DNA from 4 places in the Pseudoalteromonas sp. Angola-4 genome. Region 2 is predicted to be linked to each of the others. Evidence: predicted binding sites of a transcription regulator. Region 2 holds the regulator's gene; each other region holds the start of a gene.
What was found. Region 2 encodes MetJ, which represses methionine synthesis genes. Its sites were predicted from a motif close to TAGACGTCTAGACGTCTA; they were not measured.
Positions count from the first base shown of each region.

Region 1: the regulator MetJ is predicted to act here: its motif matches at 1,347-1,364, upstream of PSH48_RS11545 (methylenetetrahydrofolate reductase).
Region 3: the regulator MetJ is predicted to act here: its motif matches at 1,658-1,675, upstream of metA (homoserine O-acetyltransferase MetA).
Region 4: the regulator MetJ is predicted to act here: its motif matches at 1,676-1,693, upstream of metK (methionine adenosyltransferase).

Region 1 is NZ_JAQREK010000008.1:161,238-164,456, reverse strand. It holds gene PSH48_RS11550 (hypothetical protein) at 1-208, opposite strand, end outside; gene PSH48_RS11545 (methylenetetrahydrofolate reductase) at 347-1,303, opposite strand; gene PSH48_RS11540 (M16 family metallopeptidase) at 1,563-3,219, shown strand, end outside.
Region 2 is NZ_JAQREK010000007.1:113,693-116,911, forward strand. It holds gene metB (cystathionine gamma-synthase) at 1-933, opposite strand, end outside; gene metJ (met regulon transcriptional regulator MetJ) at 1,202-1,522, shown strand; gene PSH48_RS10565 (malic enzyme-like NAD(P)-binding protein) at 1,584-2,825, opposite strand.
Region 3 is NZ_JAQREK010000001.1:133,810-137,028, reverse strand. It holds gene PSH48_RS00645 (homocysteine S-methyltransferase family protein) at 1-644, opposite strand, end outside; gene metA (homoserine O-acetyltransferase MetA) at 634-1,581, opposite strand; gene ettA (energy-dependent translational throttle protein EttA) at 1,816-3,219, shown strand, end outside.
Region 4 is NZ_JAQREK010000008.1:121,243-124,461, reverse strand. It holds gene PSH48_RS11390 (hypothetical protein) at 1-114, opposite strand, end outside; gene metK (methionine adenosyltransferase) at 423-1,574, opposite strand; gene tkt (transketolase) at 1,879-3,219, shown strand, end outside.

The DNA of each region.
Region 1 (3,219 bases), on a different contig from region 2:
GTTTTTCTAGAGGAGTCGCAGGAGGACCAGGTTGATTGTTAACTACTTTATTCATTGGGAGCAGGACTGCAGCTTGTTTGTTTTTTATCATATGACCTACGCCTATGGTTACATAGCCCTGAGAGTCTAGATAAAAGTGATTAATTTTTTTCTCATATTTTATAATGTTTTTAATTACTTCTGATTTCACCTGTGCATTTAATGGCATTTTAAATTCCTTTTATTAATAGTAATTACCTAATTGGCATACAAGAATACTCAGAACTACCCTAAAAAACAACAATCATGAACATAAGTAGTGCATACTAGTTCACTTAAAAATAATGGGCAGGCTCAAATTTAACTTTTAAGCGATTTGTTTTTCGGCTAGGTTTAATTCCATAATGGCTTTTAATAAACGGTATAAGTTTATTGATGCGTCAATTTCTTCTTTACGGTTTGTTAAGCTTTCAATATTTAAGCCCAGTGGCACATCTAGGTGCGCACAGCTTTTGAGTATTAGGTCGAGATTTTCTCGGCAAATACGTACAGATTCACTTAAGGTATTGTCTGCATCAAGCATGCGCCATTTAGTGGCCTCTGGCACTGAGATACCCAACCATTGCATAAACTCTAAGGTTTTATCGCCACCGCATGGCGTAAACGTTAAAATAATCCGTTTTGGTGTAATACCTTGTGCTTTACAGGTACGCGCATAACTTGTTATTAGCTCTATAGTTGCTTGCGCGTCGTAAACCGCTTGCGATATAAAAAACTGACAACCTTGTGCTGTTTTTTCTATAAGGCGTTCGTGCTCATTTCGCTTACTTGAATGTCGCTCAGCAATGGTGACGCCCCCTAAAAAGAAGTCATCACTTTGCTCTGCAAGCGTTTTATAGGCATCGGGCAAGCTTAGTTTTATATCACCTACCGATGAGGGGCTACCCACTAAAACGACATTTTTTAAATCGTAGTCGTTTTTAGTTTCATCCAACCAGCCTTTAAATTCCTCTACACCACGTTGTGCCACACTTTTGTAAGTAATGACATCTGGAGCAGATAAATTACGTAGTAAGTGGCTGTATTCACGTGGGTCTACAGTTTGTTTAAACGGAAATGGGCGTGCTTTATCTGTACGGCTACTTTCATCTTGAATGTCGTAAATTATCACGCCGTCGTATTCAATTTCGTGTAAGCGAGCAAGTAGTTTTTCTGCAATGATTTTTAGTTGCGCTTTATCAGTACCAATTTTAGGTGGAGTAGTACCAATAAGATAAACACCTTGATTGGTGTCTTCTATTTTTTCTTGTAGTGATAAAGCCATAATCCTCATTCCAGCTTAGTCCAATGTATGTAATTCAATATAACAGCCATTTAGACGTCTAGATAGATTTATTTAATGAAAGTTTTTCAATCAACTTGAGTTTTTTTCATACTTAAATGTTTTTAAAATAGGGAATTGACACAGTTGTTTACATTATAAATAGCCGATGGGCTCTTATATTTAGTGGCTTTGGGGCATAATCTAAGCGAGTTAGCATTAAACCTAATAACAAATTTGCTCAATTTAAAAAGGGACAACAATGAAATTTAAATTACTAGCAACAAGCTTAGCGGTATCGCTGGCACTAACAGGCTGCGCAACACAGCAAAGCGAAAACACCCAAACGGCACAACAACAGCAAACAACAAAAGCTGACGAACGTGTATTTTCGCAAGAGTACTTAATCGAAGAGCTTGATAACGGCTTACGTGTAATGGTTGTTAAAACCGATTACCCCGATGTCGTCTCGCTGCAAATTCCGGTATCGGTTGGCTCACGTAATGAAGTAAAAGCAGGTAAAACCGGTTTTGCTCACTTTTTTGAGCACATGATGTTTAAAGGCTCTAAAAAATTTCCGCAAGAGGAATACACTGCCATATTTAAAAATGCAGGGGTCGATAACCGTGCTTACACCACTAACGATTACACAAACTACCATTTAAACTTTTCAAAGCAGCACCTTGATAAAGTACTTGAAATTGAAGCCGATATTTTTCAAAACTTAACCTACACCGAAGAGCAATTTAGAACCGAAGCGCTAACGGTTAAAGGGGAATATTTAAAAAATAACGCCAGCCCAATTCGTAAGTTATTGAGCGCAGTACGCGAAGAAGCGTTTGATACGCACACTTATAAACATACCACCATGGGCTTTTTTGAAGATATAGAAGCCATGCCAGATCAAATGGCTTACGGTAAAGAATTTTTTGATAAGTTTTATAAGCCTGAATATGTATCGCTAGTGATTGTGGGCGATGTTGACCCACAAGCTACAATGGCTATGGTTAAAAAACATTGGGGTGGCTGGAAAAAAGGCGATTACGTTGCTGATATAAAAGCCGAGCCTGCACAACAAGTGCCTAAATATGTACATGAGAAAAACGAAGGTTTGCCTGGTCATTGGTTGCTTGTATCTTACAAGGGGGCTGCATGGGAGCCTGCTAAAAAGGACAGAGCCGCACTTGATTTAATCTCACAGCTTTATTTTTCTAATAACTCCGATTTATACCAAGAGCTAGTCGTTGATAAACAAATAGCGAGTCAAATGTTTACCTACAATCCAGAGACAAAAGATCCTGGCTTACTGCATGTGTTTGTAAAAGTAGAAAACGAAGATGATTTAGCAAAAGCACGCGATGCTATTAACCGCACTTATGCAAAAGCACGTACCGAACTTGTTGATGAGCAAAAACTAAGTGATTTAAAGTCTAACCTTAAATACAGCTTTATTAACGGCTTAGACTCATCGCAAGCGATTGCATCAACCCTTGCAAGTTACATGCATTTTGAGCGCGACCCAGAGGTTATTAACCAGCTTTATAAATCGGCCGACAACATCACAGCCCAAGACATTAAAGCTGTGGCTAATAAATATTTTGTAGATGACGCGCGTACTACCGTAACTATGTCGGCACTTGATAAAGCGCCAGGCTTTGAACAAGAAACAAGCTTAAACGCATTAGTCGCTAAGCGTGATAAAGCGCCAGAGGCACCCGTATTTAAAGTGCTTGATAAAACGAATAGCTCACCGCTGATTGATGTAAACTTTCTATTCAATACAGGGGCTGCTGCAGACCCGCAAGGTAAAAAAGGGGTTGCTGCGCTCACAGCCGCTATGCTTGCTCAAGGTGGCTCGCAAAGTACGAGTTACAAAGACATACAAAAAGCGCTTTATCCGCTTGCTGGCAGCTTTGGTT
Region 2 (3,219 bases):
AGCATCATTCACATCGCCTTTAATATCAAAACTAACCATACCACCAAACCCAAGCTGTTGGGCTTTAGCAAGCGCATGTTGAGGATGCGATTCAAGGCCTGGGTAGTAAACTTGGCTAACATACTCAGAGCTTTCTAGGTATTTAGCAATTGCCAGGGCATTTTCTTGGTGCTGTTTTAAACGCACATTTAAAGTACGTAAACCACGTAACGTTAAATAGCTATCAAATGGTGCGCCGGTAATACCAATGTTATTGGCCCACCAAGCAAGCTCATCACCAAGCTCTTGTGTTGCAGCAACAACTGCACCGCCTACAACATCAGAATGGCCGTTTATATATTTAGTGGTTGAGTGCACAACAATATCTACGCCAAACTTAATTGGGTTTTGTAATGCCGGTGATAAAAAGGTGTTATCGGCGGCCACTAATGCACCGCACTGTTTTGCTATATCCGTCACGGCTTTAATATCCGTTAGGCGCAGCACAGGGTTACTTGGTGTTTCTATCCAAATTAATTTAGGTTTAATGGTTAAAATTTGTTCTAGGCTTTCTGGTTTAGTTAAATCAAGCACTTTAAGTTTAAGCAAGCCGCGCTTTTCTAACGACGTAAATAAACGGTAGCTGCCGCCATAACAATCGTGAGGAATAACCAATGTATCATCGTTATTTAATAACTGTGTGGCTAAGTGCACTGCTGCCATGCCCGTAGCAGTAATAATTCCGCGTGCGCCACCTTCAAGTTCTGCTAGAGTGTCAGCTAAAATATCGCGATTAGGATTACCACTGCGTCCATAGTCGTATGCGCGCTTAGTATCAAAATCGGCAAACGAATAAGTCGTCGATAAATAAATTGGCGGTACAACGGCGCCATGATGTTTATCGGCATCAACCCCATTTCGAACAGCAATGGTTGCTTTGTTTTTTTCGCTCATATTCGTCACCTGATTAATTTGGATGTTTAGACGTCTAAAAGAGTAAGTTATCCATTATAATAAGTCAAAGCTTTTAAAGCTCTAGATGGCTAAAAATAACAGACGCGTAAAACTTCAAGAAAGCTGTATTTACTATTACAGCCAGCTTATTAAGATAGATTGCTATCTATTATTTGACTATCTTTTTTAAAACGATAGAATTTCACGCATATTTACACGCTTTTTACGCCGTGTGAGAAATTAATAATCTGAGGCATCGATACATCTTATGGCTAAATGGAATGGTGAGTATATTCACCCATACGCAGAACACGGGAAAAAATCAGAGCAAGTTAAAAAGATCACCGTTTCGATCCCGCTAAATGTATTAAAAGTATTAACTGATGAGCGTACACGTCGTCAAATAAACAACCTGCGTCATGCAACAAATAGCGAGTTACTATGCGAAGCGTTTTTGCATGCCTTTACAGGCCAGCCATTACCTAATGATGATGACCTACGTAAAGATAACGCAGAAAAAGTACCTGAAGAAGTTAAAAAAATAATGCAAGAAATGGGTTTAGAAGTGCCTATTTTAGACGAAGAATAAAACGTCTTTTTAAACAAAAAAACCTCAGCATGCTGAGGTTTTTTTGTTTAAGCGCTATATATTACGCCATATAATTTTCCGGTAAGTCAATTTGTGCTACGCCCGATTCAACAGCAGCAATAGCAACCGCCTTGGCTATACGTGGTAATAAACGCGGGTCCATCGGTTTAGGAATAATGTAATCTGCACCAAATTCGAGCTTTTCTACACCCGCTGCTTTTAATACTTGCTCAGGCACTGGCTCTTTAGCAATACTACGAATAGCTTCAACAGCGGCTATTTTCATTTCATCGTTAATTGCGCTTGCACGTACATCAAGTGCACCACGGAAAATAAACGGGAAACATAAAACATTATTAACTTGGTTAGGGAAATCAGAACGCCCCGTTGCCATAATTAAGTCTTTACGAGCACTGTGCGCAAGCTCAGGTGCAATTTCAGGATCTGGGTTTGAACATGCAAACACCACTGGCTTATCGGCCATTAGTTTTAGATCTTCAGGTGCAAGTAAGTTAGGACCCGATACACCTACAAACACATCAGCATCAGCAATTACATCTTGTAGAGTACGTTTATCTGTATTGTTAGCAAAAAGCTGTTTGTATTCGTTTAAGTCATCGCGGCGAGTATGAATAACCCCTTTGCGGTCTAGCATATAAATATGTTCGCGCAGTGCACCACACTTAATTAACAGCTCCATACAAGCAACCGCTGCAGCGCCAGCACCTAAACATACAATAATGGCATCTTCTATTGATTTGCCCTGCACTTCTAAGGCGTTAAGCATACCTGCTGCAGTTACAATAGCGGTACCGTGTTGGTCATCATGAAAAACCGGAATACTGCAACGCTCAATAAGTGCTTTTTCAATTTCAAAACACTCTGGCGCTTTAATATCTTCTAAGTTAATGCCACCAAACGTATCGGCAATATTAGCCACTGTATTTATAAAGTCTTCGGTGGTGCGATGCTTAACTTCAATATCAATAGAATCTAGGCCAGCAAAACGTTTAAATAAAAGCGCTTTACCTTCCATAACAGGTTTAGAGGCTAATGGCCCTAAATTACCCAAACCTAAAATTGCCGTACCATTACTGATCACCGCAACCATATTACCTTTACCGGTATATTTATATGCATTGGCTGGGTCTGCTGCAATTTCGCGCACAGGCTCTGCAACACCAGGGCTGTATGCTAATGCTAAATCTTGCACCGTTTCGGCTGGTTTTGTTAGCTCAATGCTGATTTTGCCTGGAACGGGGTGAGAGTGGTAGTGTAATGCTTGTTCACGAAAATCTGACATAACGCGATGGTATCCTGCAATTTAAGTTAAGTGAGAGGGAGTATGGGGCTAAGATACTCTTATTATTTTTAAATTCCAAGCAATATCAGGTCTATCCTGTTATATGCTATATCCGTTAATTTTAAGTGATTTATCAGCAACTTCGCTAAAAGTTATCAATATTAAACAAATAAAAATTCATTCAAAAAGTGCTTTTTGAGGTTCATTTTGCCCTGCCAGTATTTTTGTAAAATAGCAGAATATTAAAATAGTAAAATGCACCAATATGGCGCGTTTATCACCGTTAAAAACAAATATCGCCACGATAAGCACTTTTAGCAGCTTGGTTAAAAATTAACGTATAAAAAATATAGAGAAGAATTGTGAGTTTGTCTGCAAAGGTTTATGCATATTC
Region 3 (3,219 bases), on a different contig from region 2:
ACAGGTAATGTGCGCCCTGCTTGCTCAAACGCTTCTTCTACTGCGAATGAGGCCGCTTTTGCATTTAGCGTGTCGAATATAGTTTCGATAAGTATTAAATCGGCGCCGCCTTCCATTAATGCAAGGGTAGACTCAACATACGCAGTAACCAGCTTATCAAAGGTAATATTGCGATAGCCTGGGTCATTTACATCTGGCGAAATTGAGCAGGTTTTAGAGGTTGGCCCTAACACACCGGCTACATAGCGCGGTTTTTCTGGGTTTTTAGCGGTGAACTCGTCACATATTGCGCGTGCGAGTTTTGCCGACTCTAGGTTTACTTCACAGCTTATGCTTGCCATGTCGTAATCTTCCATCGAAATGGTGGTTGAGTTAAAGGTATTGGTTTCAATAATGTCTGCACCGGCGGCTAAAAAGCTGCGGTGTATATCGGCAATTAACTCAGGTTTTGTAAGGCTTAATAAATCGTTATTGCCTTTAATTAGTACGTGCCAGTCTTTAAAGCGCTCGCCTCGGTAGTCTTCTTCTTCAAGCTTGTGAGTTTGGATCATGGTACCCATGGCGCCATCTAAAATTAAAATACGCTCTTTTAATGCAGCGCTTAATTCGCTGTGTTTATTATTGTTTTGCACGTTATTCGGCATAGTTGTTAGTCCTCACATCTTGGCTAACTAAATTAATATCATAGGGGGTCGTTTGGTACACGTAGTAATTTAACCAGTTCGAAAACAGCAAAAAGGCATGGCTTTGCCACGTTTTTGACGGCTTTTTGCTTGCATCGTTATCTGGAAAATAGTTTTCGGGTTTTGGCGCATCAGGACTTTTTTGTAAATCGCGCTCATACTCTGCTTTTAGTGTGTCGGCATCGTATTCTGGGTGGCCGGTTATAAACACTTGGCTGCCCGACTTATTTTTCATTAAGTAAGCGCCTACTTTTTCAGAGCCAGCCAGCACGACTATATCGTCGCAGGCATTTATTTTATTTATATCTATGTGGCCATAACGTGAGTGCGGCACTAAAAAGGTATCGTCAAAGCCACGAGTAAGTGCCCCGTGATCAAAGTAACACTGGTGAGTAAACACACCACAAAGTTTATCTTCTTTTAAATCGCGTTTTAAATTGTAACGATGATACAACGCGGCATGCGCCGCCCAGCACGAGAACAGCGTAGAGGTAACGTGCTGCTCTGCCCAATCAATAATCACTTTTAGCTCATCCCAGTACGCAACATCGTCGTATTCAAGGTGTGCAAGTGGCGCCCCGGTAACAATTAACGCATCGTAGTTATTGTCTTTCACTTCTGAAAAATAACGGTAAAAGGTATCTAGGTGCTCTTCTGAATTGCTACTGCTGCGGTGCGTATCTAGGCGCAATAACTCTACATTTACTTGCAAAGGAGAATTGGCAAGCAAACGAATAAACTGCACTTCGGTTTCTACTTTATTAGGCATTAAATTTAAAATAGCCAAACGCATAGGACGAATTTCTTGCGTTTTTGCGCGACTTTTTGGCATTACAAACACGTTTTCTTCACGTAAACGGGCAATAGCCGGTAGCTCGTCTTTCACTGTAATTGGCATATTTTTTACTCCTACTCATAAAAACCGAGAATTTATACGCTCTCATTATGAACAGTATGCTAAAAATATCAACCTCTAGATGTATAGATGTCTAAATGAAATTTATTCATGATTTTATACTTTATCAACCTGCAGTCATTAGCGCTTTAAAACCCGCCATTCGTTGACTGTTTCACCCGTGAGCCACTACAATACAACATTGAAATTTTTATTATTATTTGAAGGCTTTCCTCCATGGTTTTACCTGATAAGTTTATATTCTCGATGAGTCGAGTATCTAAAGTTGTGCCACCTAAGCGCACAATTTTAAAAGATATTTCGTTGCACTTTTTCCCTGGCGCTAAAATTGGTGTGCTAGGTTTAAATGGTGCTGGTAAATCTACATTACTTCGCATTATGGCCGGTGTTGACCAAGACTTTGAAGGTGAAGCTCGCCCTCAACCTGGTACTAAAATTGGTTACTTACCGCAAGAGCCAGTACTGGACGAAAGCAAAACAGTTCGCGAAATTGTTGAAGAAGCTGTTGGCGAAGTAAAACATGCCCTTAATCGCCTTGACGAAGTGTACAACGAGTATGCAATGGAAGACGCTGACTTTGACGCCCTAGCAAAAGAGCAAGGCGAGCTTGAAGCGATTATTCAAGCGCACGATGGTCACAACATCGATAACGTTTTAGAACGCGCTGCTGATGCACTTCGTTTACCTGAGTGGGATGCTAAAATTGAGCACCTTTCAGGTGGTGAGCGCCGCCGTGTTGCTATTTGTCGTTTATTACTCGAAAAACCAGATATGCTTATTCTCGATGAGCCTACTAACCACTTAGATGCTGAGTCGGTTGCTTGGCTTGAGCGCTTCTTACATGATTACGAAGGCACTGTTGTGGCGGTAACGCATGACCGTTACTTCCTTGATAATGTAGCTGGCTGGATACTAGAGCTTGACCGTGGTGAAGGTATTCCGTGGGAAGGTAACTACTCTTCTTGGCTTGAGCAAAAAGATGCGCGCTTACAACAAGAGCAAAAATCTGAAAAAGCACGTCAAAAATCAATTGCTCAAGAGCTTGAGTGGGTTCGTTCAAACCCTAAAGGTCGTCAAGCTAAGTCTAAAGCGCGTATGGCGCAGTTTAGCGAGCTACAGCAGTCTGATTACCAAAAGCGTAACGAAACCAACGAGCTATTTATTCCACCTGGCCCGCGTTTAGGTGACCAAGTGCTTGAAGTTAATAACTTACGTAAGAGTTTTGGCGATCGCGTTTTAATCGACGATTTAAGCTTTAGTATGCCAAAAGGCGCGATTGTGGGCATTATCGGTGCCAATGGCGCGGGTAAATCAACCCTATTTAAAATGCTAAGCGGCGAAGAGCAACCTGATAGCGGCAGCATTAGCGTAGGTGAAACTGTAGAGCTTGCAACGGTTGATCAGTTCCGTGGCAATATGGACGAAAGCAAAACTGTATTCCAAGAAATATCTGACGGGCAAGACGTGCTAAAAATTGGTAACTTTGAGTTCCCAAGTCGTGCATACGTTAGCCGCTTTAACTTTAAAGGTAACGATCAGCAAAAGTTTGTAAAAGACTTATCAGGTGGTGAGCGTAATCGTTTACACCTTGCTAAGCTTTTAAAAGCGGGTGGTAACGTA
Region 4 (3,219 bases), on a different contig from region 2:
CTGAGTTACTTTATCTTCAGACGTTTTTAGCTTACTTGCTAAATTTACGCAGGCCGTTTTAGCCTCAGTGCCCTCGGCGAGCCCTACAAACATAACGCGAAAATTATTGGCCATTTACTTATCCCTTAAGCTTTTATTATGCAAAGAGTATATACCTAAAACCGTACGAAATTCGAGGGCTAGCTAATACCAATTTAATTCAAAACACGATTAGTTTAGCGTATTAAATAGCGCACTGACTGCGTTAAAATTATTTATATAAAATAACTGTACGCCGTAAATTCCTTTGTTATTGCACTATTTACTGGGTGCTATGATAAATAACTAAATTAATGCAATTGATATAAAGCGCATAATTAGCCTTTGCTTTAGATATAAAAACGGCCCTTAAAAGGGCCGTTTATTATTTAATGCATTTTGGCTTAAAGGCCTGCAGCTGCGCGAAGTGCGTCTGCTTTATCTGTACGTTCCCATGGGAATTCGTCACGACCAAAGTGACCGTATGCCGCTGTTGGTTGGTAAATTGGGCGCTCTAAATCAAGCATTTGAATTAAGCCGTAAGGGCGTAGGTCAAAGTGCTCACGAATAAGCTCAATTAAACGACCTTCTTCAAGCTTGCTTGTACCAAAGGTTTCAACGCTGATAGAGGTAGGCTCTGCTACACCAATTGCGTAAGATACTTGTAGCTCACACTTATCAGCAAGGCCTGCAGCCACTACGTTTTTAGCTACGTAACGTGCGGCGTATGCAGCTGAGCGGTCAACTTTTGATGGATCTTTACCTGAGAAAGCACCACCACCGTGACGTGCCATACCACCGTATGTATCTACGATGATTTTACGACCTGTTAAACCACAGTCGCCCATAGGTCCGCCAATTACAAAACGACCCGTTGGGTTAATGAAAAATTTAGTCGCGCTAGTAATAAGCTCGGCAGGAAGTACCGGCTTAATGATGGTTTCCATCACGGCTTCTACTAAGTCATTTTGCGAAATTTCTTCAGCGTGCTGAGTAGAAAGTACAACTGCATCAATACCTACTGGCTTGCCGTTTTCGTATGCAAAAGTTACTTGAGATTTTGCATCTGGACGTAACCAGTTAAGCTCGCCGCTTTTACGTACTTGCGCTTGGCGCTGTACTAAACGGTGTGAGTAAGTAATTGGCGCAGGCATTAGTACTTCTGTTTCGTTACATGCATAACCAAACATTAAGCCTTGGTCGCCAGCACCTTGTTCTTCTGGGCTAGTACGGTCAACACCTTGGTTAATATCAGGAGACTGCTTACCAATAGTGTTTAAAATTGCACACGAGTCTGCATCGAAACCCATGTCTGAATGCGTGTAGCCAATTTCACGTACTGTTTTACGTGTAATTTCTTCAATATCAACCCATGCGCTAGTGGTAATTTCACCACCAACCATAACCATACCGGTTTTTACGTAAGTTTCGCACGCAACACGGGCATGAGAGTCTTGCTCTAGGATAGCATCAAGTACCGCATCAGAGATTTGATCGGCGATTTTATCCGGATGACCTTCAGAAACAGATTCAGAAGTAAATAAATGTTTTGCCATTGTATTTCTGCTCACAAATATTGCGCTTCACAAACGTCGGTATTAGCGCTAAAAAATTAAGGGGCGTATTTTATCTAAAACAAAACACCTTGCATAGTGTTTTTACGCCTAGACGTCTAAATAAAATGAGTAATAACTTTTTGGTCTTAAAAAATATTCATAATAGCCCATTTTTATGGGGTTTTTAATTGCACACTGCACCCACATTAAGTAAGAATGGTTGCTATAACAGCTCTTAAGTTACTTAAGGGTATTAACGAACACATAAGTACCCGCGCAAATACACATAAAGGTAGGAGAATTCATGCCATCTCGCAAAGAACTTGCAAATGCTATTCGCGTCTTGTCAATGGACGCAGTACAAAAGGCCAAATCTGGCCACCCTGGAGCCCCTATGGGCATGGCCGATATCGCAGAAGTATTATGGCGCGATTATCTAAAGCATAATCCAACTAATCCAGAGTGGGCTGACCGTGACAGATTTATTCTTTCAAATGGCCACGGTTCAATGCTTATCTATTCTCTATTGCACCTAACTGGTTACGACTTACCACTTGATGAAATTAAAAACTTCCGTCAAATGCATTCTAAAACGCCAGGCCACCCTGAGTACGGTTATGCACCGGGAATTGAAACTACTACGGGTCCACTAGGTCAGGGGATCACAAACGCGGTAGGTATGGCGATTGCTGAAAAAGCGCTTGCTGCACAATTTAACCGTGAAGGCCACGACATTGTTGATCACTACACATATGCATTTATGGGTGACGGTTGTTTAATGGAAGGTATTTCTCATGAAGCATGTTCACTTGCTGGCACATTAGGCCTTGGCAAGTTAGTGGCTTTTTGGGATGACAACGGTATTTCAATCGATGGTGAAGTTGAAGGTTGGTTTAGCGACGATACACCAGCACGCTTTAAAGCGTACGGCTGGCATGTAATAAGTGACGTTGATGGCCACGACAGCGATGCTGTTAGTGCTGCAATAGCAGAGGCTCAAAGTGTTACCGACAAACCATCACTAATTTGTTGTAAAACAGTGATTGGTTACGGTTCACCTAACAAATCTGGTAGCCACGATTGTCACGGCGCGCCATTAGGTGATGACGAAATTACAGCGTCTCGCGAATTTTTAGGCTGGTCTGGTGGTGCATTTGAAATCCCTGATGATATTTACGCACAGTGGGATAGCAAAGAAAAAGGTCAACAGCTTGAATCTAGCTGGGACGAAAAATTTGCAGCATACGCAAAAGCATACCCAGAGCTTGCAGCTGAATATAAGCGCCGTATTAACAACGAACTTCCAGGCGATTGGGCTGAAAAATCTCAAGCATACATAGAGCAACTACAAGCAAACCCTGCAAATCCTGCATCTCGTAAAGCGTCGCAAAATGCATTAAATGCATTTGGCCCGTTATTACCAGAATTCATGGGTGGCTCAGCCGATTTAGCTGGCTCAAACTTAACAATTTGGGATGGCTCTAAAGGGCTAACTGCAGACGATGCAAGCGGTAACTACGTTTACTACGGTGTACGTGAGTTTGGTATGTCGGCAATTATGAATGGTATTGCCCTTCATAAAGGCTTTATTCCTTACGGTGCAACGTTCTTAATGTTTGTTGAATACGCAAAAAATGCGGTACGT